Regions from separate parts of the Acidovorax sp. FG42 genome, predicted to be linked through region 3. Evidence: predicted binding sites of a transcription regulator. Region 3 holds the regulator's gene; each other region holds the start of a gene.
What was found. The regulator FNR, encoded in region 3, switches genes on or off when oxygen is low (the NO sensors DNR and NnrR bind a similar motif). The targets are predictions, from matches to a motif close to TTGATNNNNATCAA.
Positions count from the first base shown of each region.

Region 1: ACODSM_RS06410 (TraR/DksA family transcriptional regulator) is a predicted target of FNR. The motif match lies at 4,303-4,316, and genes of this name have one in related genera.
Region 2: cyoA (ubiquinol oxidase subunit II) is a predicted target of FNR. The motif match lies at 7,869-7,882, and genes of this name have one in related genera.

Region 1 covers NZ_JBMDJM010000004.1:110,901-121,485, forward strand. Annotated here, with positions in the region: gene rplQ (50S ribosomal protein L17) at 11-403, shown strand; tRNA gene ACODSM_RS06380 (tRNA-Met) at 426-502, shown strand; gene nhaR (transcriptional activator NhaR) at 669-1,565, opposite strand; gene ACODSM_RS06390 (Rrf2 family transcriptional regulator) at 1,717-2,265, shown strand; gene ACODSM_RS06395 (MarC family protein) at 2,378-2,971, opposite strand; gene ACODSM_RS06400 (VOC family protein) at 2,968-3,381, opposite strand; gene ACODSM_RS06405 (hypothetical protein) at 3,433-3,807, opposite strand; gene ACODSM_RS06410 (TraR/DksA family transcriptional regulator) at 3,871-4,242, opposite strand; gene ACODSM_RS06415 (glutathione S-transferase) at 4,366-5,013, opposite strand; gene ACODSM_RS06420 (DUF2946 family protein) at 5,137-5,508, shown strand; gene ACODSM_RS06425 (TonB-dependent receptor) at 5,589-7,925, shown strand; gene ACODSM_RS06430 (YcnI family copper-binding membrane protein) at 7,940-8,500, shown strand; gene ACODSM_RS06435 (copper chaperone PCu(A)C) at 8,568-9,053, shown strand; gene ACODSM_RS06440 (PhaM family polyhydroxyalkanoate granule multifunctional regulatory protein) at 9,160-10,032, shown strand; gene ACODSM_RS06445 (FIST signal transduction protein) at 10,112-10,585, shown strand, end outside.
Region 2 covers NZ_JBMDJM010000006.1:142,356-152,940, forward strand. Annotated here, with positions in the region: gene sbmA (peptide antibiotic transporter SbmA) at 1-852, shown strand, start outside; gene ACODSM_RS08795 (response regulator transcription factor) at 957-1,502, opposite strand; gene ACODSM_RS08800 (ATP-binding protein) at 1,522-2,853, opposite strand; gene ACODSM_RS08805 (SURF1 family protein) at 2,828-3,646, opposite strand; gene cyoD (cytochrome o ubiquinol oxidase subunit IV) at 3,646-4,077, opposite strand; gene cyoC (cytochrome o ubiquinol oxidase subunit III) at 4,078-4,713, opposite strand; gene cyoB (cytochrome o ubiquinol oxidase subunit I) at 4,706-6,709, opposite strand; gene cyoA (ubiquinol oxidase subunit II) at 6,718-7,776, opposite strand; gene ACODSM_RS08830 (MFS transporter) at 8,038-9,378, shown strand; gene tolA (cell envelope integrity protein TolA) at 9,650-10,585, opposite strand, start outside.
Region 3 covers NZ_JBMDJM010000014.1:74,348-84,932, reverse strand. Annotated here, with positions in the region: gene ACODSM_RS15385 (EAL domain-containing protein) at 1-1,181, opposite strand, end outside; gene ACODSM_RS15380 (cyclic di-GMP phosphodiesterase) at 1,178-2,482, opposite strand; gene ACODSM_RS15375 (sulfite exporter TauE/SafE family protein) at 2,704-3,429, opposite strand; gene hemN (oxygen-independent coproporphyrinogen III oxidase) at 3,435-4,817, opposite strand; gene fnr (fumarate/nitrate reduction transcriptional regulator Fnr) at 5,007-5,729, shown strand; gene ACODSM_RS15360 (hypothetical protein) at 5,831-6,127, opposite strand; gene ACODSM_RS15355 (FixH family protein) at 6,183-6,461, opposite strand; gene ccoG (cytochrome c oxidase accessory protein CcoG) at 6,526-7,971, opposite strand; gene ccoP (cytochrome-c oxidase, cbb3-type subunit III) at 8,064-8,978, opposite strand; gene ACODSM_RS15340 (CcoQ/FixQ family Cbb3-type cytochrome c oxidase assembly chaperone) at 9,003-9,140, opposite strand; gene ccoO (cytochrome-c oxidase, cbb3-type subunit II) at 9,157-9,789, opposite strand; gene ccoN (cytochrome-c oxidase, cbb3-type subunit I) at 9,808-10,585, opposite strand, start outside.

The DNA of each region.
Region 1 (10,585 bases), on a different contig from region 3:
AGAAAGCACCATGCGCCACGGACACGGCCTTCGCAAACTCAACCGCACCAGCTCGCACCGCCTCGCGATGCTGCAGAACATGATGAACTCGCTCATCGAGCACGAAGTCATCAAGACCACCGTTCCCAAGGCCAAGGAACTGCGCCGCGTGATCGAGCCCATGATCACTCTGGCCAAGGAAGACTCCGTGGCCAACCGCCGCCTGGCTTTCAACCGTCTGCGCGACCGCGACAGCGTGACCAAGCTGTTCAACGACCTCGGCCCCCGTTTCAAGGTGCGTCCTGGTGGCTACACTCGCATCCTGAAGATGGGCTTCCGCGTGGGCGACAATGCGCCTATGGCCCTGGTCGAACTGGTCGACCGTGCTGCAGAAACCGAAAATAATTCGGCAGCAGCTGAATAATAGGGTATAATTTATTTCTTACCGCGCGATGGAGCAGTCTGGTAGCTCGTTGGGCTCATAACCCAAAGGTCGGAGGTTCAAATCCTTCTCGCGCAACCAAAATAGAGCAATCCTTGCTAAAGCAAAACGCCCACTACCCAGTGGGCGTTTTTGTTTGTGCGCCCGATGGTTGACGCGCTAGGCGCTGCCAAGGGTGGATTGCCTTCGCGGTCTCCTGTTCAGACTGCCGTGGAGGTGCCCGACTACCGCGACGTTTCCGACGGGCTCAATGGGCAAAAAGATCCGCCTTCGCGGCTTTGGTGATGGCCACCACACAAGGGTGGGTGATGCGCCTTTCGACGGAGATGGCAAAGAACTCCTCCACCAGTTCGGAGGAGCGCCCGATGACTTCCACGCCAAACTGGGCCGTGGTCTCCTCGTCCAGTACGGAGGGGGAGGTGAAGATGCCCCGGCCCTCACGTCCAAATGCATTCATTAACGCACTGTCGTCGAACTCACCGACCAGGCGGGGCTGCAGTTGGTGCTTGTTCAGCCAATGGTCGAGCTGCTGGCGCACGGACGACATGGGGCCCTGAATGAGCATGGGCGCGCCGTGCAGGCACTGTGGGAAGGGCCCCTCCAGCTGCGCCCGCAAGGTGGGGGCGCACAGAAAACTCATGCCGCTGGTGCCCAGTGGGTGGTTGAAGGCCTTGACGCCAATCTTGTTGGACACCGGCTCGTCGGCCAGCACCAGGTCCAGCCGGTGCAGGCTCAACTGCGCAATCAGTTCGGGAAACTTGCCTTCGTGGCAGGTCATGTGCACACGCTGCGGCATGCCCAGCGCAGGCTCCAGCAGGTGATAGGCCACTGATTTGGCAATTGAGTCGGCCACGCCCACCCGGAACTCCAGCGGCTTCTCCTGCCCGCGCGCCAGCCGGATGGATTTTTCCAGCTCGTCCCCCAGCGCAAAGATCTGCTCGGCATAGCCCAGCGCAACGCGGCCCTCGCTGGTCAGCTCCAGGCCGCGCCCCCGCTTGCGGAAAAGGTCGTGGCCCAGCCATTCTTCCAGCTGCTTGATCTGGCCGGACAGTGTTTGCGGCGTGGTGTTCAGCTGCTCACCCGCCCGCATCACCCCGCCTGCCTTGGCCACCGTCCAGAAGTAACGCAAGTGCTTGAAATTCATGGTGGTCTCAAAACTTCGAAAAAACCGAATAGAAAAACACGATAAAACGAATATACGCGAAGTATGAAACTCTCTACATTGACGTTTGGCAGCTTCCGTGGCGATCTGCGCTGCGGCCTGGAGCTGCCTGTGTTCACAAGGAGTAGCAACGATGCGTATCACGACCCGAGGACAGCTGGCGGTATCCGCCATGACCGACCTGGCCCTGCGCCAGAAGCTGCGGCCCGTGCCCTTGTCCACCATCAGCGCGCGGCAGGGCATTTCCCTTTCGTACCTGGAGCAGCTGTTCAGCGCGCTGCGCCGTGCCGGTCTCGTGGACAGCACCCGCGGCCCGGGCGGCGGTTACACGCTGGCGCGGCAGGCCGAACAGGTATCGGTGGCCGAAATCATCCTGGCCGTAGAAAACCTCAAGAACGACGAGCTGCAGAACCTGGGCGCCGGCCAGGCTGCGCAGGTCAAATCCATGACGGGCGAGCTGTGGACCAGCTTCAACTCCCGCGTGATGGAATACCTGCAGTCGGTGACGCTGCAGGACCTGGTGGACCAGGCCCTGAAGCAGGGCACGGTGGTGGAGGAAAAGGCCCCCGCTGCCCGGACCAAGCTGCCCCTGGCGCCCAAGCCCCGTCCGCTGATGGCGCGGGTCAATGTGCCCAACTCGGTGTTTGCCTTGGGGAGCATGCCGATCCTGCAGCGCCGCTGAGGCGGAGGAGCCACGCGGTGGTGCGAGGCGTCGCAGGCGCGGCGCCAAGCCCACCGGGGTCGGAGCACGGCCAGGATGTCCGACTGCCGACTGCCGACTGCCGACGGCTACGCTACAACTGGTGCGCCAGCTGCTTGATCCCTCGGATCAGCATCTCTACCGAGATCGCGACCAGGATCAGGCCCATCAGGCGTTCAAACGCCATCACCACGCGTTCGCCCACCAGGCGCTGGATGCGTTCGGCCAGCAAGAGCACCACGGCACACACGGCCATGGTGACGCACAGCGCGCCCACCCATTCCCAGCGGCGTTCCGGCGCCTGGGCCACCAGCAGCATGACGGTGGCCAGTGCCGAAGGGCCTGCCAGCGCAGGGATGGCGAGCGGCACGATCAGCGGCTCGCCCGGCAGCTCCGTCTGCGGACCATCTGCCGACGGAAAGATCATGCGCAGTGCGATCAGAAACAACACCACGGCACCGGCAATCTGCAACGACAGGTCGCTCAAATTCATGACCCGCAGGAACTCCGCCCCGAAGAACAGGAACACCAGCAGCAGTGCAAACGCAATCAGCACCTCCCGCAGGATCACCCGCGCCCGGCGCTCGGGCGCCACGCCCCGCAGGGCGTTGGCAAAGATGGGGATGTTGCCCAGCGGATCGGTGATCAGCAGGAGCAGGATGGTGGCTGAGGCGAAGGTGTAGCTCATGTGGCGTACACCGCGTCCAGCGAGCGAAAGCCCTTGATCTCGATCGGATTGCCGCTGGGGTCGTGGAAGAACATCGTCCACTGCTCGCCGGGCTGGCCTTCAAAGCGCACTTGCGGCTCCAGCACGAAGGCGGTGCCGGCGGCCTTCAACCGCGCGGCCAGTGCATGCCAGTCGGGCAGTTCCAAAATGGCGCCGAAGTGCGGCATGGGGACCAGGTGGTCCCCCACATGCCCGGTGCGGGCGCTGGCAAACGGTGTGCCCAGGTGCAACGAGATCTGGTGGCCAAAAAAATCGAAGTCCACCCAGGTGTCGGTGCTTCGGCCTTCCTGGCAGCCCAGCACGCCGCCGTAAAAGCGGCGGGCCGCGTCCAGGTCGGTGACGTGAAAGGCGAGGTGAAAGAGGCTGCGCATCCCGCAGAGGATAGCAGCCAGGGGCCACGCCGTGGGGGGCCGATCCGTCGGTCAGGCGACCGACGGATCGGCGGCCATGTTGTCAAACTTCTTGAAGTACTGGCGCGCCATGGCCACCAGTTGGGCGTCTGTCGGATGGTCGGCGGCCACCGAGTCCACCACCACACCGGCCACGGCCGCATGGTGTTTGGCGGCCCAGTCGCGGAACTGGTTGCGCACCAGGCCCGGGCCGGCCAGCAGCACCTCGCGGGTGTGGGTCAGGGCCTGGGCCACTTCGGCAAAAAACGGTGCGAGGTCCTCGGCCTTGCCCTGGTGCTTGTGGTGGCTGCGGGACTTGATGCGCTGGGCTTCGGCGTGTTCGCGGTCGAACATCACCACATGGGCTTCGGATTGGTCCATCCAGACAACGGCGTGAAAAGTGCTCATGAATCGGCTTTCTTGAAGTGATGACAAAACGGGAAGGAAGAGGGGCGGAGCGGGCGAACCTGCTCACGCAGCACGCGGGTGTTGCTCCGCCTTTTCTTGGCAATGCACGCAGCGCGCTGCCTCGGGTTGGGCATGCAGGCGGGCGGCGGTGATGTGGGCGCCGCAGTCTGTGCACTCGCCATAGGTGCCCGCTTCGACGCGGGCGAGGGCGGCTTCGACAGCCGCCAGGTGCGCAGTTTCGCGTTCGCCCAGGGCAAATTCCAGTTCGCGCTCGGTGGCCACCTGGGCGCGTGGGTCTTCCGGTTGCCCAAAGTGTTCAGCGGCCACTTCGGCGCGCCCGATGACGCCGCCGCGCTGTGCGGCCAGCTGGGCCAGCAACTCGGACTGCTGGGTCAGCAACTGCTGGCGAAATGGGGCGGCTTGGGTCTTGTCCATGCGGGGTCTCCTCGGGGTGATCGGATACCTGCATGGTGCGCCTGTGTGCGGCGCGGTGGGTTGACCAAGGTCAAGGGATGGCGCGCGGTGTCACTGCCCGGGTGACACCGCTGCGGGGCGGGCTCAGCGCTTGGGCGGGCGCGCCAGCATTTCGGCGGTGTTGGTCTTGCGGTCCGCGTTCACGCGCTGCACATGGGGGCGCTCGGCCATGCGGGCCAGGTAGTCGCGCACGGGAAGATCGGCCAGGTAGTCCTTGCCGTAGATGATCTTGGTGGCGGAGCTGACCAGCGGCAAGTGCACGATGGCCGCGCAGTCGGCCATGGTGAAGGTGTCGCCGCCCACGTAGGGGCTGAACTTGGCCAGCTGGCCGAAGGCGGCAATGTTCTTCTGCAGCTGTGTGCCCACCTTTTCCTTGGCGGTGTCGCTCACAGTGCCGCCAAAGAACGCCTGCGGATACAGGTTGCGTGCGACCAGCTCCAGGTGCAGTTCCAGAAAGGTGATCAGCTCGCGCACCTTGGCGGCCTGGTAGGGGTCGGCCGGGATCAGCGGGTGCTCGGGGTGGGCGGCTTCGATGTAGTCGGCCATCACGGCGGACTCACACAGCGGTCCCTGCGGCGTGCGCAGGTAGGGCACCTTGCCCAGCGGGCTGGCGCTGCGGTCGGTCTCGCCCACCCAGGCCAGTTCTTCGGTGAACGGCAGGCCCTTTTCGAGCAGGGCCAGCTTGACCTTGTTGTAGTAGTTGCTGGCCGAAAAGCCGCAGAGTGTGAGCATGGGGTGTCTCCTTGTTCGTGGTGTGGGCAGGTGCACATCCTAGGTCGGTGGGTGGCGCCAAGCGGTCACGCAGATGACCCGCGCGCCGGTCGGCGTGAGCTGCGCACCTACAATGGCGCCTCCATGTCCTTGCCGTCCCTGCAAACCCTTCGCAGCCTTCGCTGGCTCGCCCGCCTGGTGCTGGCGTGGTTTGTGTTGTCGATCGGCGTGGCGGTGGCGTCGCCGCTGGTGCATCCGCAGGCCATGGAGCTGATTTGCTCGGGCTCGGGCGCCATCAAGGTGCTGGTCAAGACCGACGACGGCGCCAAGGAACTGTCCAGCCACACGCTGGACTGCCCGTTGTGTGCGCATGTGGGCGCTCCCCCTCCCGCATCCCAGGCTCCGCTGCCTGTGGTTCACCCCCTGGCGCATGCCCTGCGCCCCATCCCTGCCGCGCACATTGCAGCGCGCACCGCCGCGCCGCTGCCGCCGCGCGGGCCCCCATTGCTCTCCTGAAATCGCTATTAATTTGATAGCTGCTTGCGCATGATTCACCTGCGCTTTCGGCCTATTTGGCTTGATTTTCAGGAGTTTCCATGCGCAAAAGCCGCATGGCGCTGGCCGTGGCCAGTGCCTTTCCCATCGTCCTGGGCATCACGTATGCCAGGGCTTCCTCCGCATTCGCCCAGACCGCTGACAGCAATGGCACCAGCACTACCAGCCATGCCCCGGTCAAGGAGCTGGGCGTGGTCACCATCAGCGGTGGCCAGCCCACCTCGCTGCCCACGCAGATCCCCACCACCATCGAGGGCGTGACGCGCGAGCAGATTGAGCATTCGATCAACGCCACCGACAGCGAAGACGCCCTCAAGTACCTGCCCAGCCTGCTGGTGCGCAAGCGCTACATCGGCGACTACAACCACGCCGTGCTGTCCACCCGCGCATCGGGCACGGGCAACCCGGCGCGGTCCATGGTGTTTGCCGATGGCATCTTGCTGAGCAACTACCTGGGCAACGGCCCCACCAACGCGCCGCGCTGGATGCTGGTCACGCCCGAAGAAGTCGAGCGCGTGGACGTGCTCTACGGTCCATTCTCCGCAGCGTACGCGGGCAACTCGGTGGGCGCGGTGGTGGACTACGTCACGCGCATGCCGACGAAGTTTGAGGCGCACGGGCAGGTCAGCACCCAGCACCAGCCGTTTGACCTGTACAACACCAGCGGCACCTACGGGGGCAAGCTGGTCAGCGCCTCGGTGGGCAACAAAAACGGCGACTGGTCCTGGTTCCTGAACTTCAACAAGACCGACAGCGAAGGCCAGCCGCTCACCTTCCCCACGCGTCTCGTGTCCGCCGGCACCGTGGGCAGTGCGGGCACACCCGTGACGGGCGCCGTACTGGACAACAACCGCAGCAACCAGCCCTGGTATCTGCTGGGCACCGCCACGCAGTACCACACGCAGCAAGACCACATCAAGGCCAAGATCGCTTACGACTTCTCGCCCACGGTGCGGGCCGCCTACACCTTGGGCTGGTGGCACAACGAGTCCGAAGGTCGGCCCACCAGCTACCTGCGCGACGCCAATGGCAATGCGGTGTACAGCGGCACGGTCAACATCAACGGCCGCTCGTTCGCGCTCACGCTCACCGACTTCAACGTCTCCAACGAAGACCTCACGCATTTCATGCACGGCCTGTCGGTCAAGAGCCGCACGCAAGGCGTGTTTGACTGGGAGGTAGCCGCCAGCCTGTACGACTACCAGACCGACACCCTGCGCGCCGCCACCGTGGCACTGCCCGCGGCGCTGAACGGCGGGGCAGGGCGCATTGTCAACAGCAAGGGCACGGGCTGGAACACCCTGGCCGCCAAGGGCACCTGGCGGCCTGATGGGGTGTTGGGCGCACACATCGTGGACTTTGGCCTGCAGCGCGACAGCTACCAGCTGCGCACCGTGGAGAACACCACGACCAACTGGATCAACGGTGCCGCAGGTGCCCGCAACCAGGCCTTCAATGGCGACACGCAACTGCTGGGCCTGTGGGCGCAAGATACCTGGAAGATCGCGCCAAAGTGGAAGGCCGTGCTGGGTGCCCGCGCCGAGCGCTGGAGTGCCAGCAACGGCCAGACGGGTAACGCCACCACCACGGTGAGCCACCCCGAGCGCAACGAGACCTACGTCTCGCCCAAGGCGGCCGTGGCCTACCAGGCCAGCGACCTCTGGGTGCTCAAGGCATCGACAGGCCGCGCCGTACGCATGCCCACGGTGTCTGAGCTGTACCAGGGCGGCATCAGCGGCAGCGGCACGCTCATCAACAACGACCCCAACCTGCGCCCCGAAAAGAGCTGGACCACCGAGCTGACGGCCGAGCGGGACCTGGGTAACGGTTTGCTGCGCCTCACGGCGTTTTTTGAGCGCACCAAGGACGCGCTGTACTCGCAGACCAATGTGCTCGTCACGCCCAACGTGACCAATGTGCAGAACGTGGACGCCATCCATACCAAGGGCATCGAGCTGTCGTACCAGGCCGCCAACGTCTTCGTGCGCGGGCTGGAGCTGGGCAGCAGCTTGACCTGGACGGATTCCAAGATCACGCGCAACGACAAGTTCCCGGCCAGCGTCGGTAAATGGCAGCCACGCATCCCCGAGTGGCGTGCCACCGCCGTGGCCACCTACCGGCCCGACGACAAATGGTCGTACACCCTGGGCGCGCGCTACAGCGGCAAGCAATACAGCACGCTCGACAACAGCGACCCCAACGGTTTTGCCTACCAGGGCGCGAGCCGCTACTTCACCACCGATGTGCGCGTGCGCTACCAGATCACCAAAGCGGTCAGCGCCGCCGTGGGCATCGACAACCTGAACAACTACCAGTTCTGGAACTTCCACCCCTACCCACAGCGCAGCTACATGGCTGAGTTGAAGGTCTCCCTCTGAAAGGAATACGCCCCATGTCGTTAAATACTATGAAAAAGATAGCTGCTGCCGCATGTTTGACTGGCGCTGCCGCCCTGTTTGGCACTGCATCGGCCCATGTGGTGCTCGAATACCAGGTAGCCCCTGCCGGCGCCAGCTACAAGGCCGCGTTCAAGGTGGGCCACGGCTGCGGCGCGTCGCCCACGCGGCAGGTGGTGGTGGACATCCCCGCAGGCATGCGCGGCGCGCGCCCCATGCCCAAGCCGGGCTGGACGCTCGACGTGCAGCGCGACAAGCTGGCCCAGCCGTATACCAGCCATGGCCGCAGCATCACCGAAGACGTGGTGCGCGTGACCTGGACAGCCAAGACCGCAGACGACATGCTGCAGAGCGCCCACTACGACGAGTTCGTGCTGGTCGCCACTGCCCCCGAGCAAGCAGGTACCCTGTACTGGCCCGTGCGCCAGGTCTGCGCCGAAGGCCGTAACGACTGGGTGGATGTGCCCCAGGCGGGCCAGAAGCTGTCAGACCTGAAGTCCCCTGCGGCAGCGCTGGAGATTCTGCCCAGCGGTGGCGCGGCTGCCCACAATCATTGACAGTCGGGCCCAGCCCCTCATCCCCCTCTATCCCTCTTTTCTTTGAGCCAACCGAAAGACATTCACCATGAAAACACTGCTTCACACCGCCGCCATCGTTGCTGCACTGCTCAGCGCCCCTGCATGGGCACAGACCGCAGCCGTCAAGGTCGAAGGCGCCTGGGCGCGTGCCAGCGTGCAGGGCCAGAAGGCCACGGGCGCGTTCATGCGCCTCACGGCCAAGGACGGGGCGCGCCTGGTGCGCGCCGAATCGCCCGCGGCCGGCCTGGCCGAAGTGCACGAGATGAAGATGGAAGGCGACATCATGAAGATGCGCGCCGTGCCCGCGCTGGACCTGCCGGCAGGCAAGACGGTGGAGCTCAAGCCCGGCGGCTACCACGTCATGCTGCTGGACCTGAAGGCGCCGCTGGCCAAGGACAGCACGGTGCCGCTCACCCTGGTGTTCCAGGACGCCAAGGGCGTGGAAAGCAAGCTGAACCTGACGGTGCCCGTGGGCACCTCCGCGCCCGGCGGCGCCACGGCGGGCAGCATGATGGATGGGCACAAACACTGAGATCCTCGCGGCCGCAGCGCCTTCGCGGGCGCAACGCATTGGAGTAAGCTGTGCCTCCTCAAGAACCTGGAGCAGGTTCCAACGACCCACCTCTCGCGGAGCGGCCATGAGCGACACATCCAACAACTTCGGTTTCGGCAAATTCGTCCCCGGTTTTGACTTTCTGCAAAGCCTGGCCAAGGGGGCGTCCAGCAGCATTCCGCAGTTGCCCAACCTGTCCAACTGGGTGGCCCCCACCATCAGCGTGGAAGAGCTGGAAAAGCGCATCGAAGAGCTGAAGGCCGTGCAGTTCTGGCTGGAGCAGAACTCGCGCGCGCTGGCCGCCACCATCCAGGCGCTGGAGGTGCAGAAGATGACCCTGGCCACGCTCAAGGGCATGAACTTCAGCATGGGCGATGTGGCCAACGCCTTCAAGCTCAAGACCGCCGACACAGTGATGAGTGGCGTGCAGAAAGCCGCCGACACCGTGAGCGGCGCCGCCGAGGCCGTGGCTGGCGCGGCGGCCCGCGTCACAGGCCGCGCCGCCGCTGAAGAGGAAACCCCGGACGAGACCGAGGCCGAGCCCGCACCCGCTGCACAAGCCAAGCCCAAAGCCAAGGGCAAGACTGCGGCTGCGGCCGAGCCCGCCGTGGTGGACCCGATGCAGTGGTGGGGTGCGCTCACGAGCCAGTTCCAGCAGATCGCGGCCAACGCCATGAAGGACGCGGCTAAGCAGACCGCCATCGACACCACCAAGAACATGGCCACCGGCCTTGCCAAGGAAGCCCTCAAGACGGCCACCGGCATGGCCAGCCAGTTTGCCGCCAAGGGCATGCAGACCATGCAGGGCGGCGCCAAGCGCGCGGCGGCATCATCCGCAGGCGCCGCAAAGAAAACTGCTGCGGCCAAGAACCCCGCAGCCCGCAAAACCACCACGAAGCCCGCCGCCAAGAAGGCCAGCAGCACCCGCAGCCCGGCTGCCCGCAAGCGAGCGGGCTGACGCCAACGCGGGCGGGTGCGGCAGCACGCAGGCGGCCCCACGTTGGCCTACCTCCCGCCCTGGCACGGAGACCCTCACCATGAAACTCTTTCCCACCGGCCACGCCACCCACCCCCAGTGGCGCATGGCCGCTGCGCTGGTGCTGGCGCAGCTGCGCGCCCAGATGGCGCTGCCCGACTACGCGTCAGCCCCCACCCTGGGCCTGCTCTACATCACCGACCACTACGCCAACGAAGCCCAGGCGCTGCTCGACTACCTGAGCGGCGAGCTGCCGGAAGTGACCGACTGGAGCGGCACCGTGGGTGTGGGCGTGTCGGCCAACAATGCCGAATACTTTGATGAGCCCGCGCTCTCGGTCATGCTGCTGGATGTGCCGGCCGACCAGTACCGCGTGTTCTCGGGCGTGGCGCCGCTGCCTGCCCATGCGCCGCACGCCGGCACGGGCTTTGTGGCCCACACTGCGCTGGTGCATGCCGACGGCCACACGCCGGACCTGACCGAACTGCTGGCCGAGATGGCTGCGCGGACCGATACCGGCTATCTGTTTGGCGGC
Region 2 (10,585 bases), on a different contig from region 3:
ATCCAAGAGGCTCTGGGCAAGCCCGGCAGCATTACCGCAGAGCAGTTCTGGGGGCAGCTTTCGACCTTTGCACGTATCGCCATGATCTATGTGACGACGGCGGTGCTGGTGGATTTTTTCAGCAAACACTACATCTTCCGCTGGCGCCAGGCGATGAATGAGCACTACATGGCGGCCTGGCCACGCCTGCGGCACATCGAGGGCGCGGCACAGCGTGTGCAGGAGGACACCATGCGTTTCGCCCGCACCATGGAGGACCTGGGCCTGAGCTTCATGCGCAGCCTCATGACGTTAGGCGCCTTTTTGCCGGTGCTCTGGACGCTGTCCGACAAAGTCACTGCGCTGCCCCTCATCGGTGCCGTTCCGCATTCCCTGGTCTGGGTCGCTCTGGCCTGGTCCTTGGGGGGCACGTTGCTGCTGGCCTGCGTGGGCGTGAAGCTGCCAGGGCTGGAGTTTCACAACCAGCGGGTGGAGGCGGCGTACCGCAAGGAACTGGTACTGGGCGAGGACGACCCGAACCGGGCTTCTCCGCCTACGGCGGCCGAGCTGTTCGCAGGCGTGCGCCGCAACTACTTCCGGCTGTTTTTCCATTACCTGTACTTCGATGTGGTGAAGTGGTCCTACCTGCAGGTGAGTGTGCTGGTGCCCCTGGTGGCGTTGGGCCCCACGCTGATCGCGGGGGTGATCACCCTGGGAGTGATGCAGCAGATTGCCCGGGCCTTTGACAAGGTGCTGGAGTCGTTCCAGTTTCTGGTGCTGAACTGGAGCACAGTGGTGGAGCAGATCTCGATCTACAAGCGCTTGCGCGCTTTCGAGCAGCAGATGCTCAAGGCAGGGCCTGAGGCCGCCTGAGAGCGGTTCAGATGCCTGCGGGGGCGCGTGATGGCCGCACAGACTGTGCCCCCCGGGATGGCTGAGTACCGACGCAGGAGAGGGCGGCTCCAAGGCCGCTGGCGCTAGCGCACCTGCTTCTTTTCGAGCTTGCGCGTGAGGGTGCGGCGGTGCATGCCCAGGCGCCGCGCGGCCTCCGACAGGTTGAAACCTGTCTCTGCCAGCACCTCGTTGATGCGTTCCCATTCGAGCGTCTTGATGGAACTGGAGCGGTTGGTCAGCTCCACCTCGGCATTGCCTTCCCTGAGGCCAAATGCCGCTTCGATGTCGTCGGTGTTGGAGGGCTTGGCGAGATAGTGGCAGGCGCCCAGCTTCACGGCTTCCACAGCGGTGGCAATGCTCGCAAAACCCGTGAGCACCACGATCAGCATCTCTTCGTCCGCAGCGTGCAACGTCTGCACACAGGCGAGACCGGAGGCCTCACCCTTGAGCTTCAGGTCCACCACCGCATAGCCGGGCTGGTACTGCTCCAGCAACACCTCCACGTCGGCCAGGCTGGCTGCCTGCAGCACGCTGTAGCCGCGCCGTTCAAACGAACGGGCCAGCGTGCGCGCAAAGGCTTCGTCGTCTTCGACGATCAGCAGCTGTCGTTGCGCTTCTTCAGTGTCCACGGTGGGTTCTTTCGTTCATTCATACCTTCTGGGGCAGCGCAATCGAGGCCAGGGGCAATTCGATGGTCACCTGTGCGCCACCTTCGGGCCGGTTGCGCGCCTCCACGCTGCCACCCAGGGTGCGGGCGACATTAAGCACCAGATACAGCCCCAACCCTCCGCCAGGGCGGTTCTTGGAGGACTGGTACGGCGTGCCCAGCTTGGACAGCATGTCGGGCGCAAAGCCAGGGCCGGCATCGGTCACGGTCATGCACAAGGCATCTGCATTGCGCGTAACCGCCAATCTCACCCAGCCTGGCGAGGCGTCGCGTGCATTGTCCAGCACATTGAAAACCATTTGCTTGAGGGTGGTGTCCGACACCATGGGCGTGTCGGTGCCGAAGTCGTTGTCGTAGTCAAACTGGGGGATCGTGCGGGTGCTGCGCCATTCCTCTGCCAGCGCATCCACAAACTTGCGCACGGTGGTCTGCACCGACGCCTCGCCGCGCGTTTCACCCGCCGACAGCAGGATGCCGCTCACGATGCTCTTGCAGCGCTGCACCTGCGACTGCATCTCGGCAATGTCTTCCTTGAGTGCGGCATTGCTGGTCAGCCGCTTGTCGTGCTGCCAGTCGCCCAGGATCACCGCCAGGGTGGACAGGGGTGTGCCCAGCTCGTGTGCGGCCCCCGACGCCAGCAGGCCCATGCGCACGATGTGCTCTTCTTCCACGCGGCGCCGGCGTGCGGCCGCTAGGCGGGCATCGCGCTCGCGCAGGTTGCGGTGGATGCGGGTGATGAACACCATCACCAGCGTGGCGTTGAGCACAAAGCACACCAGCAGCCCGAGCACATACAGGCTTGACAGGCCCTGGTGCAGGTCCTGCGGGAGGGCCAGCGGCAGGTGGTAGTCTGCCAGCGCCGCAAAGCACAGGACGGTGATGATCACGATGGACCAGATGTAGGCACCGCGCAGCAGCACGGCGCCCAGCGTGATCTGCAGCAGGTACAGAAAAACAAACGGGTTGCTGGTGCCGCCACTCAGGTACAGCTGCACCGTGAGCACTGCCACGTCAATCAGCAGCGCCAGAAACAGCTCCACATTGCGCACCGCGCGGCCCGTGCGCAGGCGCAGCAGGCTCACCACGTTGAAGACTGCCAGGCAGCCGACGACGAGCAGCATCTCCTGCAGCGGCAGCTTTAAGCCCAGGCTGTAGTGCGCCATCTCGATGGTGAACACCTGGCCCACCACTGCAATCCAACGGAGCTCAATCAGTTGCTGCAGGTTCTTGATGCCGGCGGCAGCATCAGCGGAACGTGCGTTGCGCGGCGCAGTGGCCAGCGCAGGGTCAGGGCGTGGTGGGTGGGTGTTCATCGTGGGTCGGGAGGCGGCTGGCAGCCCGTGCGCCCATGCGGCGCTCATAGCGTGCCACATACCAGCCGGCAACGACAACCATGAGCGCAAGACCATACCAGGTCAGGGCGTACACCAGGTGGCTGTTGTGAAACCGGATGACGGTCAGGCCAGCACGGGGCCAGCCAGAGGCGGCTGAAGAAGCCGCTGTGGTACCGGGTAGCCCGGCATCCACAAAAAACGGAGCCGCCCGGGTCAGACCCAGCGCGCCGCTGATGGCGGCCACATCACGCGAGTACCAGCGCTGCTGTGCCGGATCGTTGGTGCGTAGAAAGCCGCCACCGGGCTCGGTCATGCGCAACAGCCCCTGGACGGTGGCCGGGCCATCGGCGGGGGGCGGGGCCTCCAGCCATTGGGCGCGTTGCTCCTGGGGCACAAAGCCACGGTTCACCAGCACCTGGGTGCCGTCGTCTTGTTGCAGGGCCGTCATCACCCAGAACCCCGCGCCCAGCTCGGTGACGGCCTGGGTCAGCACCGTCTTGCCGGGCAGCCAGTGGCCCTGAAAGACCACTGGCAGGTACTCGTGCCGTGCGGCACTGATGCCCGGCCATTGCGCCACGGGGGGCAGGGCGACCGGTGCGGCGTGTACCCGTTGGTCCACCCTTTCGATGAGGTCCAGCTTCCAGGTGCGGCGTTGGACCTGCCAGGTGCCCAGCGACACAAAGCCCAGGAACAAGGCCATGCCCAGCACCAGCAGGACTGCGCGGCGCAAGCCCCGGCGCGGCAGTGCCATGGTGGTGGGGGCTGTGTCCATCAGGGCGTGGAGTGTCCGGGCGCCTCGTGTGTAGGCGGTGTGGGCGTGGGATGCTCCGGCATCATGTTGGCATTCATATGGAACATCACCCACAAGGTGCCCGCAATGGCGATGGCCACGAACACCACCGTGAAAATGGTGGACAGCAGCGTCCAGCCGCCTTCGATCTTGCCGTTCATGTGCAGGAAGAACACCATGTGCACCAGGATCTGGATCACGGCAAAGCCGCCCAGCACCAGCACGGCGGTGTTGCGGTCCGCAATCACCTTGGCCATCACCAGCCAGAAGGGAATGGCCGTGAGGATGACGGACAGCACAAACCCCGTCATGTAGCCCGAAAAGGTGCTGTGGGGGCCTGCGTCGTGGTGGTGATCGTCATGCCCATGCGCATCGTGCGCACCGTTGGCGTGTGTTGCGTGTTGTGCGCTCATTTACAGCACCCCCATCAGGTACACAAAGGTGAAAACGCCGATCCAGACCACGTCCAGGAAGTGCCAGAACATGGACAGGCACATCAGGCGGCGATTGTTCTCGGGGATCAGGCCGTGCTTGCCGATCTGGACCATCAGCACCACCAGCCAGATCAGGCCGAAGGTGACGTGCAGGCCGTGGGTGCCCACCAGCGTGAAGAACGCCGACAGGAAGGCGCTGCGCTGTGGGCCTGCGCCCTCGTGCAGCAGGTGCGAGAACTCATACAGTTCCAGGCCCAGGAAGCACAGGCCAAACACGCCCGTGATGGCCAGCCACAGCAGTGTGCCCTTCACATCGCCCAGCTGCTTGCGCAGCATGGCAAACCCGAAGGTGATGGACGACAGCAGCAGAAACGCGGTGTTGATGGCCACCAGGGTCAGGTCGAACAGCTGCGCGCCGGTGGGGCCTGCGGCATAGCTGCGGCCCAGCACGCCGTAGGTAGCGAACAGCGCTGCAAAGATGAGGCAGTCGCTCATCAAGTACAGCCAGAAACCCAGGGCCGTGCCGTTTTCAGGATGGGGCTCGTGCGCGAGGTGGTACTCGCGCGGGGCCAGGGCGCCTGCTGCGGCGCCAGCGTGGATGCGGATATCAGACATGGCGGGCCAGTTGGAGTGTGCGGGCTTCTTCAGTGGAGATCACTTCGGATGCCGGGATGTAGAAGTCACGCTTGTAGTTGAACGTGTGGATGATGGCGGCCAGAACGACAGCCGCAAACGAGACGGCCGCCAGCAGCCACATGTGCCAGATCAGCGCAAAGCCGAACACCAGCGACAGCCCCGAGATCACCACGCCAGCGCCGGTGTTGGCCGGCATGTGGATGGGCTGGAAGCCCGCCAGAGGACGCTTGTACCCGTGCTTCTTCATGTCCCACCAGGCATCGATCTCGTGCACCACAGGGGTGAAGGCGAAGTTGTAGTTGGGCGGGGGCGACGAGGTGGCCCATTCCAGCGTGCGGCCGTCCCAGGGGTCGCCCGTCCAGTCGCGCAGCTGTTCGCGCTTGAGGAAGCTGACCACCAGCTGGATCAGGAAGCACCCAATGCCGGCGGCAATCATGGCCGCGCCGATGGCAGCGATCACGAACCAGATCTGCAGCGACTGGTCTTCGAAGTGGTTGGCACGGCGGGTGACACCCATCAGGCCCAGCACATACAGCGGCGTGAACGCCACCCAGAAGCCCACCAGCCACAGCCAGAAGGAGCGCACGCCCCAGGTGCGGTCCAGCTTGTAGCCAAACGCCTTGGGGAACCAGTAGTTGATGCCGGCAAACATGGCAAACACCACGCCGCCGATGATCACGTTGTGGAAGTGGGCGATCAGGAACAGACTGTTGTGCAGCACGAAGTCGGCCGGGGGCACGGCCAGCAGCACGCCCGTCATACCGCCGATGGCAAACGTCACCATAAAGGCCACGGTCCACATCATGGGCAGCTCGAAGCGGATGCGGCCCTTGTACATGGTGAACAGCCAGTTGAAGATCTTCGCGCCCGTGGGGATCGAGATGATCATCGTCGTGATACCGAAGAAGGTGTTCACGCTCGCGCCCGAGCCCATGGTGAAGAAGTGGTGCAGCCACACCAGGTACGACAGGATGGTGATACACACGGTGGCGTACACCATGGAGGTGTAGCCGAACAGGCGCTTCTTGCTGAACGTGGCGACCACTTCGGAGAACACGCCGAAGGCCGGCAGCACCAGGATGTAGACCTCAGGGTGGCCCCAGATCCAGATCAGGTTCACGTAGAGCATGGGGTTGCCGCCCAGCTCGTTGGTGAAGAAGTTGGTGCCCACGTAGCGGTCCAGCGACATCAGCACCAGCGCAGCCGTCAGCACGGGGAAGGACGCCACGATCAGTGCGTTGGTGCACAGGGCCGTCCAGGTGAACACGGGCATCTTCATCAGGCTCATGCCCGGCGCGCGCATCTTGATGATGGTCACGATCAGGTTGATGCCCGAGAGCGTGGTACCCACCCCGGCAATCTGCAGCGCCCAGATGTAGTAGTCCAGACCGGTGCTGGGGCTCTGTGCCCCCAGGTTGGACAGCGCCAGCCAGCCAGAGGTGGAGAACTCGCCCAGGAACAGCGACACCATCACCAGCACGGCGCCGGCCGTGGTCATCCAGAAGCTGAAGTTGTTCAGGAACGGGAAGGACACGTCGCGCGCGCCGATCTGCAGCGGCACGAGGTAGTTCATCAGCCCGGTGACCAGCGGCATCGCCACGAAGAAGATCATGATCACGCCGTGGGCGGTGAAGATCTGGTCGTAGTGGTGCGGCGGCAGGTAGCCCATGTTGTCGCCAAAGGCCATGGCCTGCTGCAGGCGCATCATCACCGCGTCGGCAAAGCCGCGCAGCAGCATCACCAGGCCCAGGATCATGTACATGATGCCGATGCGCTTGTGGTCAATGCTGCAGATCCAGTCGCGCCACAGCGGGCCCCACAGGCGGAACTTGGTGATACCCGCCATGACGACGAGGCCGCCCAGGACCACGGCAATGAAGGTCCACAACACAATGGGCTCGTGCGCCATGGGCACGGCGTCCCAGCTCAGGCGGCCCAGCGCCCAGTGGGATGGAGAAAGGGTTTCGGAGGTCATAGGGAAGCTCATTGACGGATGCTGGCGCCGGATGCGGAGGCCGGTGCGTTGCGGGATTCAAGTGCGGCCACCACCTGGGCGGCGTTTTGCACGGTGCAGACGTCCTGGGGCAGGTTCAGCCCCATGGCGCGCACATAGGCGTCGCCGCCCTGGGCATCAATCGCCATCATGTGGTGCATGCACATCTTTCCGTCTTCGACGCAGCGGTTGAGCACTTTGTCGTAAAGGCCTTCTTCGACCGAGGCGAAGCGCTGCACCGGGTCGCGTTCGCTGGGCTTGACCAGGTTCAGGTAGGTGCCCTTGTCGAGCGGCTTGCCTTCGGTCTTGGCTTTTTGCACCCACTGGGCGAAGTCTTCGTTGCTCAGGCCGTGGAACTTGAACGTCATGCCCGAAAAGCCCGCGCCGCTGTAGTGCGACGACATGCCCTTGAACACGCCAGGCTTGTTGATCACCGCGTTCAGTTCGGTCTGCATGCCAGGCATGGCGTAGATCATGCCGGCCAGGTCGGGCACGTAAAACGCGTTCATGGTGGACGTGGCCGTCAGCTTGAACAGGATGGGGCGGTCCACCGGGGCGGCCACTTCATTGACGGTGGCGATGCCTTGCTCGGGGTAGAAGAACAGCCATTTCCAGTCCATGGCCACCACCTGCACTTCGAGCGGCTTCACATCGGCGGGCACGGCGCGCTGCGCGTCGATGCGGTCCAGAGGCCGGTAGGGGTCCAGCTTGTGGGTGCCGATCCAGGTGATGGCGCCCAGCGCAATGATGATCAGCAGCGGCACCGTCCAGATCACCAGCTCCAGCGTGGTGGAGTGGTGCCATTCCGGGTCGTACTCTGCCTCGGTGTTGCCCTGGCGGTATTTCCAGGCAAACAGCAGGGTGAGCGCGATCACGGGCACGATGATGATCAGCATCAGCAGCGTGGCTGTGATGACCATCTGGCCCTGCTGGGCAGCGACGTCACCGGCCGGGTTGAGCACGACAGCCTTGCTGCAGCCTGCCAGGCTGCCCAGCGCTGTCAGGGCGAGCAGCCAGGTGGGCCCACGAAGTTGGGGAAGTTTGAGCATGTGAAGAGCGCGATCAATGCGTTTCAGGGTAAACGCGGATAACGGGATGTGTGCGAATGTACTAGCGCTAGCTTTTTTGTCGATTGGACATTTTGTCCAAGGTCAAACGCGCAGGCTGTTTTTGCACCAAAGTGGTGCATTTGAGGGCTTTGAAGGACATTTCCTGCAGCCGGCATAGTGAAACCGCACTTGTGGCCCACAGAAGTTGCGTGTAGAACGGAACGGTCTGAGTTAGCTACACAACGTCAAGGAGCCATGTTCATGAGCAGCCCCGCCACTGCCACTTACCCTGCGGCCGGTTTTCACGAAAGCGCCGCCTCTCTCTCGCGGGCTGATACGCATGAGGACGTCACCCCCAGCGAAATCGCTGTGGGCGTGATCATCGGACGATCGTCCGAGTATTTCGACTTCTTCGTTTTCGGGATCGCCTGCGTTCTTGTCTTCCCATCCTTCTTGTTTCCCTTTATGTCCCGCCTGGACGGTACGCTGATGGCCTTTGCGCTGCTGGCCGTTGCGTTCGTGGTGCGCCCGGTGGGTACCGCCATCTCCATGGCCATCCAGCGGCGCTGGGGGCGGGGCACCAAGCTGACCATTGCGCTGTTCATGCTGGGCGTCTGCACCGTGGGCATGGCGTTTTTGCCGGGCTACAAGGATGCGGGCACTGCCGCCATCGTGGCCTTGCTGATCCTGCGTGTGGGCCAAGGGCTGGCACTGGGCGGGTCGTGGGACGGCCTGCCGTCGCTGCTGGCCATGTCGGCCCCCAAGGAGCGCCGGGGCTGGTACGCCATGATCGGCCAGTTGGGCGCACCGCTGGGCTTTGTGCTGGCTGCCGGCCTGTTTGCCTATCTGTACAGCAGCCTCACGGTGCAGGAGTTTTTGGCCTGGGGCTGGCGCTATCCGTTTTTTGTGGCCTTTGCGGTGAACGTGGTGGCCCTGTTTGCGCGTCTGCGCCTGGTGGTGGGGCAGTCGTACTCTGAACTGCTCAAGGAGCGTGAGCTGCAGCCGGTGCCGGTGAGCCGCGTCATGCGCGACGAAGGCAGCAACGTGCTGCTGGGCGCTTTTGCGGCGCTGGCCAGCTTTGCGCTGTTCCATCTGGTCACCGTGTTCCCGCTGTCGTGGATCACCCTGTACTCCGAGCAGCCCGTAACCCAGATCCTGGGCGTGCAGATCGTCGGCGCTTTCCTTGCGGCGGGCGCCATCATGGTGTCCGGCTGGCTGTCAGACCACCTGGGCCGCCGCAAGCTGTTGGGCGGCATGGCCGTGTTGATCGGCGTGTTCAGCTTCATGGCGCCGGTGTTGCTCAACACTGGCGAAGTGGGCAGCACCATGTTCCTGCTGCTGGGCTTTGTGCTGCTGGGCCTGTCGTACGGCCAGGCCTCGGGCACCGTGACGGCCAATTTCTCGCCCCAGTACCGCTACACCGGTGCGGCCCTGTCGGCCGACCTGGCCTGGATTATCGGCGCAGCGTTTGCTCCGCTGGTGGCTCTGTATCTGTCGTCGCAGTTCGGTTTGCTGGCGGTGACGGTGTACCTGCTGTCGGGCGTTGCCTGCACGCTGGGCGCGCTGAACCTGAACCGCCGCATGGAGCGACGCGACCGCTGATGCACAACGGTGGTTTGCTATTGAATGTATAGCTTGAAGCGCATATTCCACTAGCGCTACAGGCGTAAAAGGCCAAAAAAAGCGCCCGGTTCTGCCGGGCGCTTTGCTATTGGGCCTCACGGGTCACGGCTCAGTCCAGCGTGCCGGTGCCAACTGCTACGGTGTTCCAGTCGCAGTTGGTGAGCGCGTCGCGCGTGGGCCTTGGCAGTGCGTCGGCAGGGCCGGGGGGCCGCTGTAGTGGGACAAGCCCATTCAAGGCCCGGAGTTCCGCTCAATCCTGGGGCCGGAAGCCAATGGTCAGGGACGGAGGCACGCGCCCATCCACATCGCGCGGCAAAGTTTCGGTCTTGTCCAGGGCCCGCAGCACCGCGTCGTCCCAGGCCTTGTTGCCGCTGGACTGCACCAGCCGCTTGCCCACAATGGTGCCGTCGGGCGACAGGCGCACCTCGACCTCGGCACGCGGGTTGCCCGAGATCGCGTCGGGGTACACGATGTTGGGCTTGACCTTGGCCGCCACCTTGCCGCCGTAGCCGCCCGAGGGGCCTCTTGTGTCCTTGTCTTTGCCGGTCGCGGTCTCGCCACCCGTGGCGCCTGCCATGCCCTGGATGCGGCGCAGGTTGGCCTCGCGCTGTTCGGCTAGTTGCTTGGCCTCGGCCTCCGCCTTGCGCTTGGCGGCCTCGTCAGCCTTGCGCTTGTCCTCGGCCAGCTTCTTCTGCTTTTCCTGCTCGGCCTTCTTCTGCTCGGCCAGCTGCTTTTCGCGCTGTTCCTTCTCTTTTTCGCGCTCCTTCTGTTGGCGCTCTTTCTTCTCCTGCTCCAGGCGTTCGCGGCGCTCTTCTTCCTTGCGCTCGCGCTCCCGCTCCCGCTTCTCGCGCAGCTCCTGCTGCTCGCGGGCCTTCTTTTCCTGTTCCAGGCGCTTCTTCTCGCGCTCGATGGCAATGTCTGCCTCACGCGTGTCCGGCGGCTCTGTGGCCCGCACCGGCGGTGGCGGGGGGGCGGGCGGGGTGGCCTGCTGCACGGGAGGGGGGGGAGGAGGTGGTGGGGGCTCCACGGCGCGTGGCGCCGCTTGCGTGGGCACGGCGGCCCACAACTCAGCCTCTACGGCGGGCTGGTCGGCCGTGTTCTTCCAGCTCACGCCCCAGGTCAGCGCGCCGATCAGCACTGCGTGCACCAGCACCGCCAGCGTGATGGCGCGCATGCGCGCCGGCGG
Region 3 (10,585 bases):
CGTTGCGAGAGCAGCAAACGGTTGGGAAGACCTGTCAGTGCGTCGCTGTAGGCCAGCTCTTCAATGCGCTTTTGCGCGGCATGCTGCAGCGTCAGGTCGCGCATGAAGCCGATGCTCTGCACCAGCCGCCCTTCGTCATCACGCAGGGCCACCCACGACAGCTGCACCGCGCAGTAAGCGCCGTTGTCACGGGGCAGCCACAACTCCCCCTCCCAGAAGCCATCCTTGGCCCAGCCCTGCAGCACCTGCTCCATGAAGGAGGCGTCCGAGCCTCCTCCAAAAAGCGAGGCAGCCACACAGCCTTCAAAACCCTTGGCCGTAGGGCCGACCAGCCGCTCACACCCGGGGTTCATCCGCATGATGCGGTGCTGACTGTCGGCGATGAAGATCGCATCCAGGCTGGACTCAAACACGCGCGCGGCCAAGCGCAGGCTGGCTTGTGTCTCAGTCTGCCGGGTGATGTCCCGGAACGAATACACACGGCCCACCGCACGGCCCTGGCTGAACTGCGGCACCGTGCGCATCTCCAGCACCACGCCGTTGCGCAGCTCGACAATGTCGGTGCTCTCCTGCATGGGTTCGCGGTCGATGGCTGCCAGGCGCTCGGCATAGAAGCGGGGGTCCGACACCTGGTCCGCCATGAAGGCGTACACCGCCGCATCGTCGCGCTCCACCAGCAACTGGCGCGGCAGGTTCCACAGCTGGGCCAGACGCTGGTTGAATGCGCGCACACGGCGATCCAGTCCACACACCAGCATGCCATCAGCGGCAGAATCCAGCGTGGCACGCAGCTCGGACAACAGTGTCTCCAGTTCACGCTCAGTGGTCTCCTGGAGGCTGCGGTCCAGCATGGTCAGCAGCAGCACCGTACTACCACCCTCCCCCCAAGGCACACGCCGGACACAACGTTGCACCGGCACCAAGCTGCCATCAGCACGCAGCAAACTGGTATGGGCAGTCACGCCCTGCGCAATCACATCGACTGGCTCCGACCAGAACGCCAGCTCCTGGGGCGTGCTGGCCAAGTCCAGCACAGACCGCCCTCGCATGGCGGCGGCAGACAACCCGGTGAGGCGCGCGGCGCCTGCGTTGGCTTGCAGGATGTGTTGGCTGGCCTCATCCAGGAGCCACACGGCCTCCTGCAGGCCATCCAGCCACCCGAGCGATTGGAGATCGTTCACGCCGCAGCCTCGTCAGGGCCGGGACTGACCGCTCGCTCAAAAAAGTAACAGATCCGCTGTCGGGGTGACAGGTAGTCCAGCGCGTCACGCGGCAGTTGTGCGGGCTTAAGGCTGCGCCGTATGCCCAGTTCAGGGACAGTTTCCAGATCCAGGATCGGCGCTTCATCCTTGGGTACGCGCGGGTCGTGCACGATGACCTTGGGCCGCAACGGCCGCGACGAGTTGACCGAGGCCACGATGGCATACCGGTCATTGACCAATTGCACGATGGAACCGGGCGGGTAGACCCCCATCATGCGAATGAAAGCCCCCAGGACCACCGAATCAAAACGGGCCTTGAGCTGGGCAAAGATGACGGAAAGCGCCTCGTGGGGCGTCAGCGCCGTCACCCCCATCGCCGGGTTGCACATACGGTCGTACTGGTTGACCAGCGCCAGGACCTGGCTCATGCGCCCCAGATCGGGCCCCTTCAGACGCTGCGGAAAACCACTGCCATCGCACATTTCGTGGTGACGCGCCACGGCCGTCAGCACGGCATCCGCAAACCCCATGCGTTTGGCCAGGGCAACGGATTCCGCCACGTGGGTCTCGTAGCGTGTGCGCTCCATCGGGATCATGGACGGGGTGGGCTGGCGCAGATTGGGCGGCAGCTTGAGCTTGCCGATGTCGTGGATCAATGCGGCCACACCCAGATCGTGCAGCTCCTCGCTCTTCATGCCCAGGGATCGCCCCAGCAGCAGCGAAATCACCATCACATTGATCGGATGCAATCCGTTGCGCTCGCCCACGCCCTCGGACAGCAGCCGAATGACAGAGTCGCCGTTTTCCAGCAGTTCGGTAACACACCCCGAAACCAGCGCTTCCCCCTTGGCCCTGGCCTGGTCGGGGTGCTCGGAAACCGTGCGCTCCATGGACTGGTACTGACGGGTGGCTTCTGAGAAACGCTGATTGCAGGCGGCCAAGGCCCGGTTTTGTGCTTCCAGCAGCTCACGGCGACGCTGCGCCTCGGGGTCCACGACAGTGGCCGTCCCAGGCCCGGGCGCATCCAGGCCGTTGGGCGGTGGGGCTGTCATCTCGGGCACGCTCCAGGCAGCAGGCACCAGCTCCTGCAGTTCTGGATCGCTCTTTTTGGGGACGTAACGTACCTCGGTCAACCCCAGCTCGCGCAAGGTGGCGATCTGTTCCGACGACGCCACCCGGAAACTGCTGGTCGGGAACGGATGGTGCATCCAGCCCACGTCGAGCTGGATGTACATGCCGACACGCAGTTGGCTGATGTCGATGAGGATGGATGAGTTCACGTCAGGCGCACGATACATGGCGACATCAATGCCACCAATAGTTACGCAGATTATCACCAGTTCCAGTGACGTGGCGAAGAACCGGCAGACCGCGCAGCGATCCGGCAACACTTGGCAGAAATCGGGCCTGACTGGAGCACTGCAGCCCCCTGGGCTGAGGCATCGCCCCGCTTGGAACCACCGGGCGATTAAGGGTGACAGGACAAATCAGCGCCGCCCGCTCAGCGACACCAGAGCGATGGCTTGTAAATGAGATCCATCCACAATGCCCAGGCAGCGACCGCGCACAGCATGGCGCCTGCGGCCCTCGTGCCCCACTGAGCTCGCGCAAGATTCAGGCGATTGCGAAGGCTGCTCCAAGCCCAGGGGCCGCCCACCAGCCAGACCCCGCTGCCCACGGCAAACAGGGCCATGGTCAGGGCCCCCTCCAGTGGCCCTCCACTGAGCGCCGCGACCAACAGGGCCGAGTAGAGCAACCCGCAAGGCATCAGGGCCCACAGGACCCCCGCCGCCATCACGCCGCCTGGCGCTCCGACCAGCGGTCGAACACGCGCCCACACGGAGCGGCCAGCCTGTTCCACCCAGGCGGGCTGGCGCGACTGCACCATCATCATGAGCCCCCAGGCCATCACTGCCACGTGCATCAGCGTCCAGGCGGGACGCAACGCAGTGGTCTGCTGGGTCAGCCATGCCAGACTGTCCATGGCCATGGCTGCCAGTGCCCCGGCGCTGGCATAGCCCACCAGGCGCCCCGCATGAAAGGCCACGGTGCGCTGCAGTACGCCGCCACGCGGCGCCCAGCGCACCACCCGCTCGGCACTGCCCTCCGCCAGTGGCGCGCCGCCCTGCCCCACGAGCGCTCCACAGGGCGCGGAGCACATGGCCAGGCAGTGGGACCCGCCAGCGAGTCCCATGAGCAGAGCAGTCCAGCCGACCGTGGCAAGCATAGGTATCAGATGATGCGCGAAAACCGGGCGCGGTTGCGGTCTGCCTGCAGATAGCGGTCAAAAACCATGGCGATGCCCCGCACGAAGAACCAACCGGTCGCAGTCACTTCAATGCCCTCTGGCCCAACGCGCACCAGCCCTTGCTCCTGCATGCCCTCCAATTGGGCCAACTCCGCCGCGAAATACTGGCGGAAGTCGATCAGCCATGCCTGCTCCATCGGCTCGAACAGCAGTTCCCCCTGGCACATCAGGGCCATGATGGCCGCACGGCGCACCAGGTCGTCGCGCGTGAGCGCCAGCCCCCGCACCACGGGCAACCGCCCCTGGTCCAGAAAGTCGTAGTACTCATCCAGCGTCTTGGAGTTCTGGCTGTAGGTTGCCCCCACACGGCCAATGGCCGATACGCCCAGGCCGATCAAATCGCAGTCCGGCTGCGTGCTGTAGCCCTGGAAATTGCGGTGCAGGCGCCCCTGGCGCTTGGCCACGGCCAGGGCGTCGGTGGGCAGCGCAAAGTGGTCCATGCCCACGTACACGTAGCCAGCATCCATGAAGGCATCGAGCGAGCGCGACAACATGGAGAGCTTGCTCCCGCCCGTGGGCAACTCCGCAGAGATGATGCGACGCTGTGGCTTGAAACGCTCTGGCAGGTGCGCATAGGCATACAGGGCGATGCGGTCAGGCCGCAGTTGCGCCACCTGGGCCAGCGTGCGGTCAAAAGACTCGGGCGTCTGGCGCGGCAGGCCGTAGATCAGATCCACGTTCACCGAGTCAAAGCCCAACGAACGCGCAGACTCAACCAGCGCAAACACCTGTTCGGCAGGCTGGATGCGGTGCACAGCCTTCTGCACTTCGGCATCAAAGTCCTGCACGCCAAAACTCAGCCGGTTAAAACCCAGTTCAGCCAACAGTGCAAGACGCTCTGCATTGACGGTGCGAGGGTCCACCTCGATCGAGTATTCCCCCCCAGGCGCCAGCGTGAAGCTGCGCTTGAGCATGGCCATCAGCTCCCGCAGGCCCGCATCGGAGAGGAAGGTGGGTGTGCCTCCCCCCAGGTGCAGTTGACTCACCACCTGTCCTACGCCACAGTGCGCCGTGTGCAGGTCGATCTCGCGGCTCAAGTAGCGCAAGTAGACCTCGGCGCGGTCATGGTGCTTGGTGATGATCTTGTTGCAGGCGCAGTAGTAGCACAGGGATTCGCAAAACGGGATGTGCACGTACAGGGACAGCGGCATGGCCTTGGCCAGCGTGCCCGAGCGGCGCTGTTGCAGCGCCAGCACATAGTCTTCCTGACCAAACGCCTCCACGAAACGGTCGGCCGTTGGATAGGATGTATAGCGGGGCCCTGGCACGTCAAAGCGGCGCAGAAGGTCTGGCGAAACAGCAGTCATGGGGAAATTTCCTTGCGTACACCTTGACTGTGCCGTAGGCTCTGGGACATGTCCTTGACCTGCATCAAGTGAACCCGCAAGCGATACGGCGACAATTTGATGAAGGTCAGCCGCTTGCCCGCGCTCTGTATTCAGGTTCGTGTACGGCAAGCGCGATATGCTTGACCGCTAACCCAAGCCCATGTGTCTATGAACCCGCTCACCATCAAAGTCGCCTGCTCCAACTGCAACCTCCGCGAGCTGTGCATGCCCGTGGGCTTGAACGAAGAGCAACTGCAGCGCATTGACGAGGTCGTTGCTGTCCGCCGCAAGGTCAAGCGCGGCGGCACGCTGTTTCGCAATGGCGAGTCCTTCACGTCCTTGTACGCCATCCGCACCGGTTTTTTCAAGACCTGTGTGGCCACCGAAGACGGTCGCGACCAGGTCACGGGCTTTCAGATGGCGGGGGAGATCATCGGGCTGGACGGCATCGTGAATGACCACCACACCTGTGACGCGGTGGCCCTGGAAGATGCCGAGGTCTGCGTCATGCCTTTCGACCGCATCGAAGAACTGTCCCGCGAAGTCACGGCCCTGCAGCACCACGTGCACAAGATCATGAGCCGCGAGATCGTGCGCGAACATGGTGTGATGCTGCTGCTGGGCAGCATGCGTGCCGAGGAGCGCCTGGCGGCCTTCTTGCTCAACCTGGTGCAGCGCCTGCATGCACGGGGCTTCTCGCAATCAGAACTGGTGTTGCGCATGACGCGCGAAGAGATCGGCAGCTACCTGGGCCTCAAACTTGAAACAGTGAGCCGCACCTTCTCCAAATTTGTGGAAGAAGGCATCGTGGAAGTCAAACAGCGCCATGTGCGCATCCTTGACACCGATGCCCTGCGACGCATTGTGAACAGCCAGCAGACCTGCCACTGAGTACGGCCCCTCGTCGGCTGAGGGTCTGGGCGGTACAAAAGCCCTACGGTCCCTTCTAAAACGGCATGCAGCGCATGCCCGCATGAACCGGCGAAAAAGGCTCAGGAGCAAGACGACGATGTCTTGCGGCAATCGTCAGGGCGCTCCCCGTCGGGCACGGGACAGCGGTTGACCTCAAACGGGGACATGGACAGTAGCGTGGTCAATGCGCTGGTGGCCATGGTGATGGCCCAGAACACAAAAAATGCGAGGGTGTACACCCCCTGCCTCGACAGCGCCAGAGGCTGCCCGAACCAGTGCAGGTCCTGGGGGTCCACCATGGCAAAAACCAGCATCTCCAGCACACCCGCCATCAAAAAGGCGGGCCATGCAATCCACATCAGGCGTTGCGTCCACATATAGGTTCTGTCTCCTGGTGCTGCCGGGGTCGCCAGGGTGTGCGACCCTGGGGTTTCAGCGTGGTTGGTCTTGCACAGGGGTGGCCGCATGGTTGCGGGCCTTGAGGGCCGGCGCCAGACTCTTTTCCGGCGCCACCAGTGTCTTGTTGATTTCGATGCCTTGGCGGTAGTAGTCCTCCGCCACCACGGGGTCGGGCCGCGAAATCGCTAGCCACAGCGTCACAAAGCCCGCCACGATCACGATCAGAGGCCCGGCAATCACCAGCCACACATGGCCAAACTTCCACCAGGGTACGGTTACCGCCTGGGTTGCAATGGCAGGGTTTGAAGACATGGTGCTTTACTCCTCAACAATATCGGTCAAAGTGCGGCCCCGAAGGGCCCCACCGGAATACCGCTCAGCGCGGTACAAGGAACACGGATTTCTCCGTGACATGGGCCGCTGCTCCTACGGCCTGCACATCAAACTGAACGGCATGCGACCCGGGCGTAGCGGAACCATAGGGAATCTGCAAACGCACGGCCACCCAGCGAGACTCTGCCGCGCCAATGTCCACTTCAGCCTCGGAAGCCACTTCGAGACCCTCCAGGCCCCGCGCACTGATGCGATAACGCTGCTCGCCCTCGGTGGCATTCATGATCTGCAGCCGGTAAATGTTCTCCAGCTTGCCACCCGCCACGATGCGCGAGAGCGCAGCGCGGTCCCGCACCACATCCACCTTCAGCGGTGTGCGCACCACCAGGCTGGCCAACATGGCCACGCAAAGGCTTACCAGCACGGCGCTGTAGATCAGCACGCGGGGGCGCAGCACGCGGCGCAACATCTGCGACTGCGTCCAGTGCTTGGCAACGCCGTTCTGGGTCGAATAGCGGATGAGCCCACGCGGGTACTGCATCTTGTCCATCACGGTATTGCAGGCGTCCACGCACAAGCCGCAGCCGATGCATTCGTACTGCAAACCCTTGCGGATGTCGATGCCCACGGGACAGACCTGCACACACAGCGAGCAATCGATGCAGTCACCCAAGCCCTGGGCTTTGTAGTCGATGTTCTTCTTGCGTGGGCCACGCTGCTCGCCACGTTCAGGGTCGTAGGTAACGATCAAAGTGTCCTTGTCAAACATCGCGCTTTGAAAACGCGCATAAGGGCACATGTACTTGCAGACCTGCTCGCGCATGAAGCCCGCATTGCCATAGGTGGCAAAACCGTAGAACAGCACCCAGAAAATCTGCCAGCTGCCCTGGAACGCCAGCAGCTCGCTGCCCAGCTCGCGAATGGGGACGAAGTACCCCACAAAAGTGAACCCGGTCCACAGGGCCACCGCGATCCACACCACTTGCTTGAAAAACTTCTTGCGGATCTTCTCGAACGTCCAGGGGCCGTTGTCCAGGCGGAGCCGGGCACTGCGATCGCCTTCGATCTTGTGCTCGATCCACATGAACATTTCGGTGTACACCGTCTGCGGGCACGCAAAGCCACACCACAGACGCCCGGCCACTGCGGTGAACAGGAACAGTGACAACGCCGAAATGATCAGAAGGCCGGTGAGGTAGATGAAATCCTGCGGATACAGCACCAGACCAAAGATGTAGAACCTGCGAGCCCCCAGGTCAAACAGCACCATCTGGCGCTGGCCCCACTCAAACCACGGCAACCCGTAAAACACCAGCTGCGTAAGAAACACCATGCCCCAGCGCCAGCGCGCAAACAGGCCGCTGATGGAACGCGGGTAGATCTTCTTTTGCGCTTCGTACAGCGAGATGATCTCGCCCGCAGACGACGCATCTGCCGCGACTGGCGTAATCGGGATGACCTTGCGAGCCGGCTCGCTGGGTGTGCTCATGGTGTCGCTTTGTGAACGGAATTAAGGCGTAAAAGGGGTGCCTTCAAACGGAAACCCGGGCAGTGCGTCTCACGCACCGCCCGGCAGCCAGGTCAGCGTGCAGCCACCTGCTTGTTCGACAGGCCCCACACATAGGCAGAGAGTACGCCGATCTGCGCCTCGGTCAACTTTTCGGCCTGTGCAGGCATCTGGTTGACCTTGCCGTTGTTGATCATGGCGGTGATGGCGGCCTCGCCCCAGCCATGCAGCCAGATGTCATCGGTCAGGTTAGGCGCGCCCAGCGCCTGGTTGCCCTTGCCGTCCATGCCGTGGCAGGCTGCGCAGGCAGCAAACTTGGCCTTGCCCAGCGATGCGCGCAGCGAGTCATGGGGGCTGCCCGACAGGCTCAGCACGTAGTGCGACAGGTTACGCACGTCTTCCGGGGAGCCCACTGCGGCTGCCATGGGAGGCATGTTGCCGATGCGGCCCTTCTCCAGCGTCTCGCGGATCTTCTCGGGCGTGCCGCCGTGCAGCCAGTCGTTGTCCGTCAGGTTTGGAAAGCCCTTGCTGCCTCGCGCATCCGAGCCGTGGCACTGTGCGCAGTTGTTCATGAACAAACGCTCGCCTATCGCGTGGGCCTGGGGGTCGGCGGCTACGTCTTCAGGCTTCATGGAGGCAAAGCGTGCGTATAGCGGCTCCAGCTCCGTCTTGGCCTTGGCCATTTCGGCTTCGTACTCGCCCTTCTGCGTCCAGTTGAGCTTGCCGGTGAAGCTGCCCAGGCCTGGATAGGCGGCCAGGTAGCCCAGACCAAAGACGATGGTGATGACAAACAGCCACACCCACCAGCGCGGCAGGGGGTTGTTCATCTCGACCAGGTCCTCATCCCAAACGTGGCCGGTGGTGTTGTCGGAGGTGGCCACCACCTTCTTGCGGCCCGCCATCCAAAGCAGGATGCCGCAGGCGATGATGCCGACCAGGGTCAGCGTGGTCACAAAGACCGACCAGAAATTGCTGGTGAAGTCACTCATGGGGTGTTCTCGTTCTGGTGAAGGTCAATCTGTCTCGAAAGGCAGCTGGGCTGCCTCGTCGAACCGGGCCTTGTTGCGGCCTCGGTAGGCCCAGACCCAGATGCCAATGAAGCAGGCCATCGATGCCAGGGTGGCGACGATGCGCATGGTGGTGATGTCCATGGGATATCTCCTTTGCTTACTTGAGCGCACGGCCCATGACTTGCAGGTAGGCGATGAGCGCATCCTGCTCCGTCTTGCCCTTGACCTCGCCCGCCGCAGCCGTGATCTGCTCGTCGGTGTAAGGCACGCCCACGGTGCGCAGGGCCTTCATGCGGGGCGCCATCACTGCGGGGTCCACCTGGTTCTTTTCAAGCCAGGGGTATGCGGGCATGTTGGACTCGGGCACCACATCGCGGGGGTTGTTCAGGTGGATGCGATGCCATTCGTCGCTGTACTTGCCACCCACGCGGTGCAGGTCGGGACCCGTGCGCTTGCTACCCCACTGGAAGGGGTGGTCATACACAAACTCGCCCGCCACCGAGTAGTGGCCATAGCGCAGCGTCTCTGCGCGGAAGGGGCGGATCATCTGCGAGTGGCAGTTGTAGCAACCCTCGCGGATGTAGATGTCGCGGCCTGCCAGCTGCAAAGCGTTGTAAGGCTCGACACCCTTGACCGCCTCGGTCGTGGACTTCTGGAAGAACAGGGGCACGATCTCGACCAGACCGCCAATGGCGATCACGATCAGGATCAGCACGATCATCAGAAAGTTGTTGGTCTCCACCTTTTCATGGGTGAAACCGGTCGAAGCAGATGTGTTGTTATTGGACATGAATGATCTCCTTCAGACTCAGGCGTGGGCCGTGTTCACTGCAGGAATGGCCACCTTGACCGAACGGCCCGAGATGGCAGTCAGCCACACGTTCCAGGCCATGACCAGCATGCCGCCCAGGTACAGCAGACCACCGGCCACGCGGATCACATAGAAGGGATAGGTCGCCTTCACGCTTTCCACGAAGGTGTAGGTGAGCGTGCCGTCGGGGTTGACCGCGCGCCACATCAGGCCTTGCATCACGCCGGCAATCCACATGGCAGCGATGTACAGCACGATGCCGATGGTGGCCATCCAGAAGTGCAGCTCGATCGCCTTGACGGAGTGCATCTTGTCCTTGCCGAACAGACGGGGCACCAGGTAGTACAGCGAACCCATCGAAATCAGGCCCACCCAGCCCAGGGCGCCGGAGTGCACGTGGCCGATGGTCCAGTCGGTGTAGTGGCTCAGGGCATTGACGGTCTTGATGGACATCATCGGGCCCTCGAACGTGGACATGCCGTAGAACGACAGCGACACGATCAGGAAGCGCAGGATAGGGTCGTCACGCAGCTTGTGCCATGCACCCGACAGGGTCATGATGCCGTTGATCATGCCGCCCCAGCTGGGAGCCAGCAGGATGAGCGAGAACACCATGCCCACCGATTGCGTCCAGTCAGGCAGCGCGGTGTAGTGCAGGTGGTGTGGGCCGGCCCACATGTAGGTGAAGATCAGCGCCCAGAAGTGCACGATCGACAGGCGATACGAGTACACAGGACGACCTGCCTGCTTGGGGATGAAGTAGTACATCATGCCC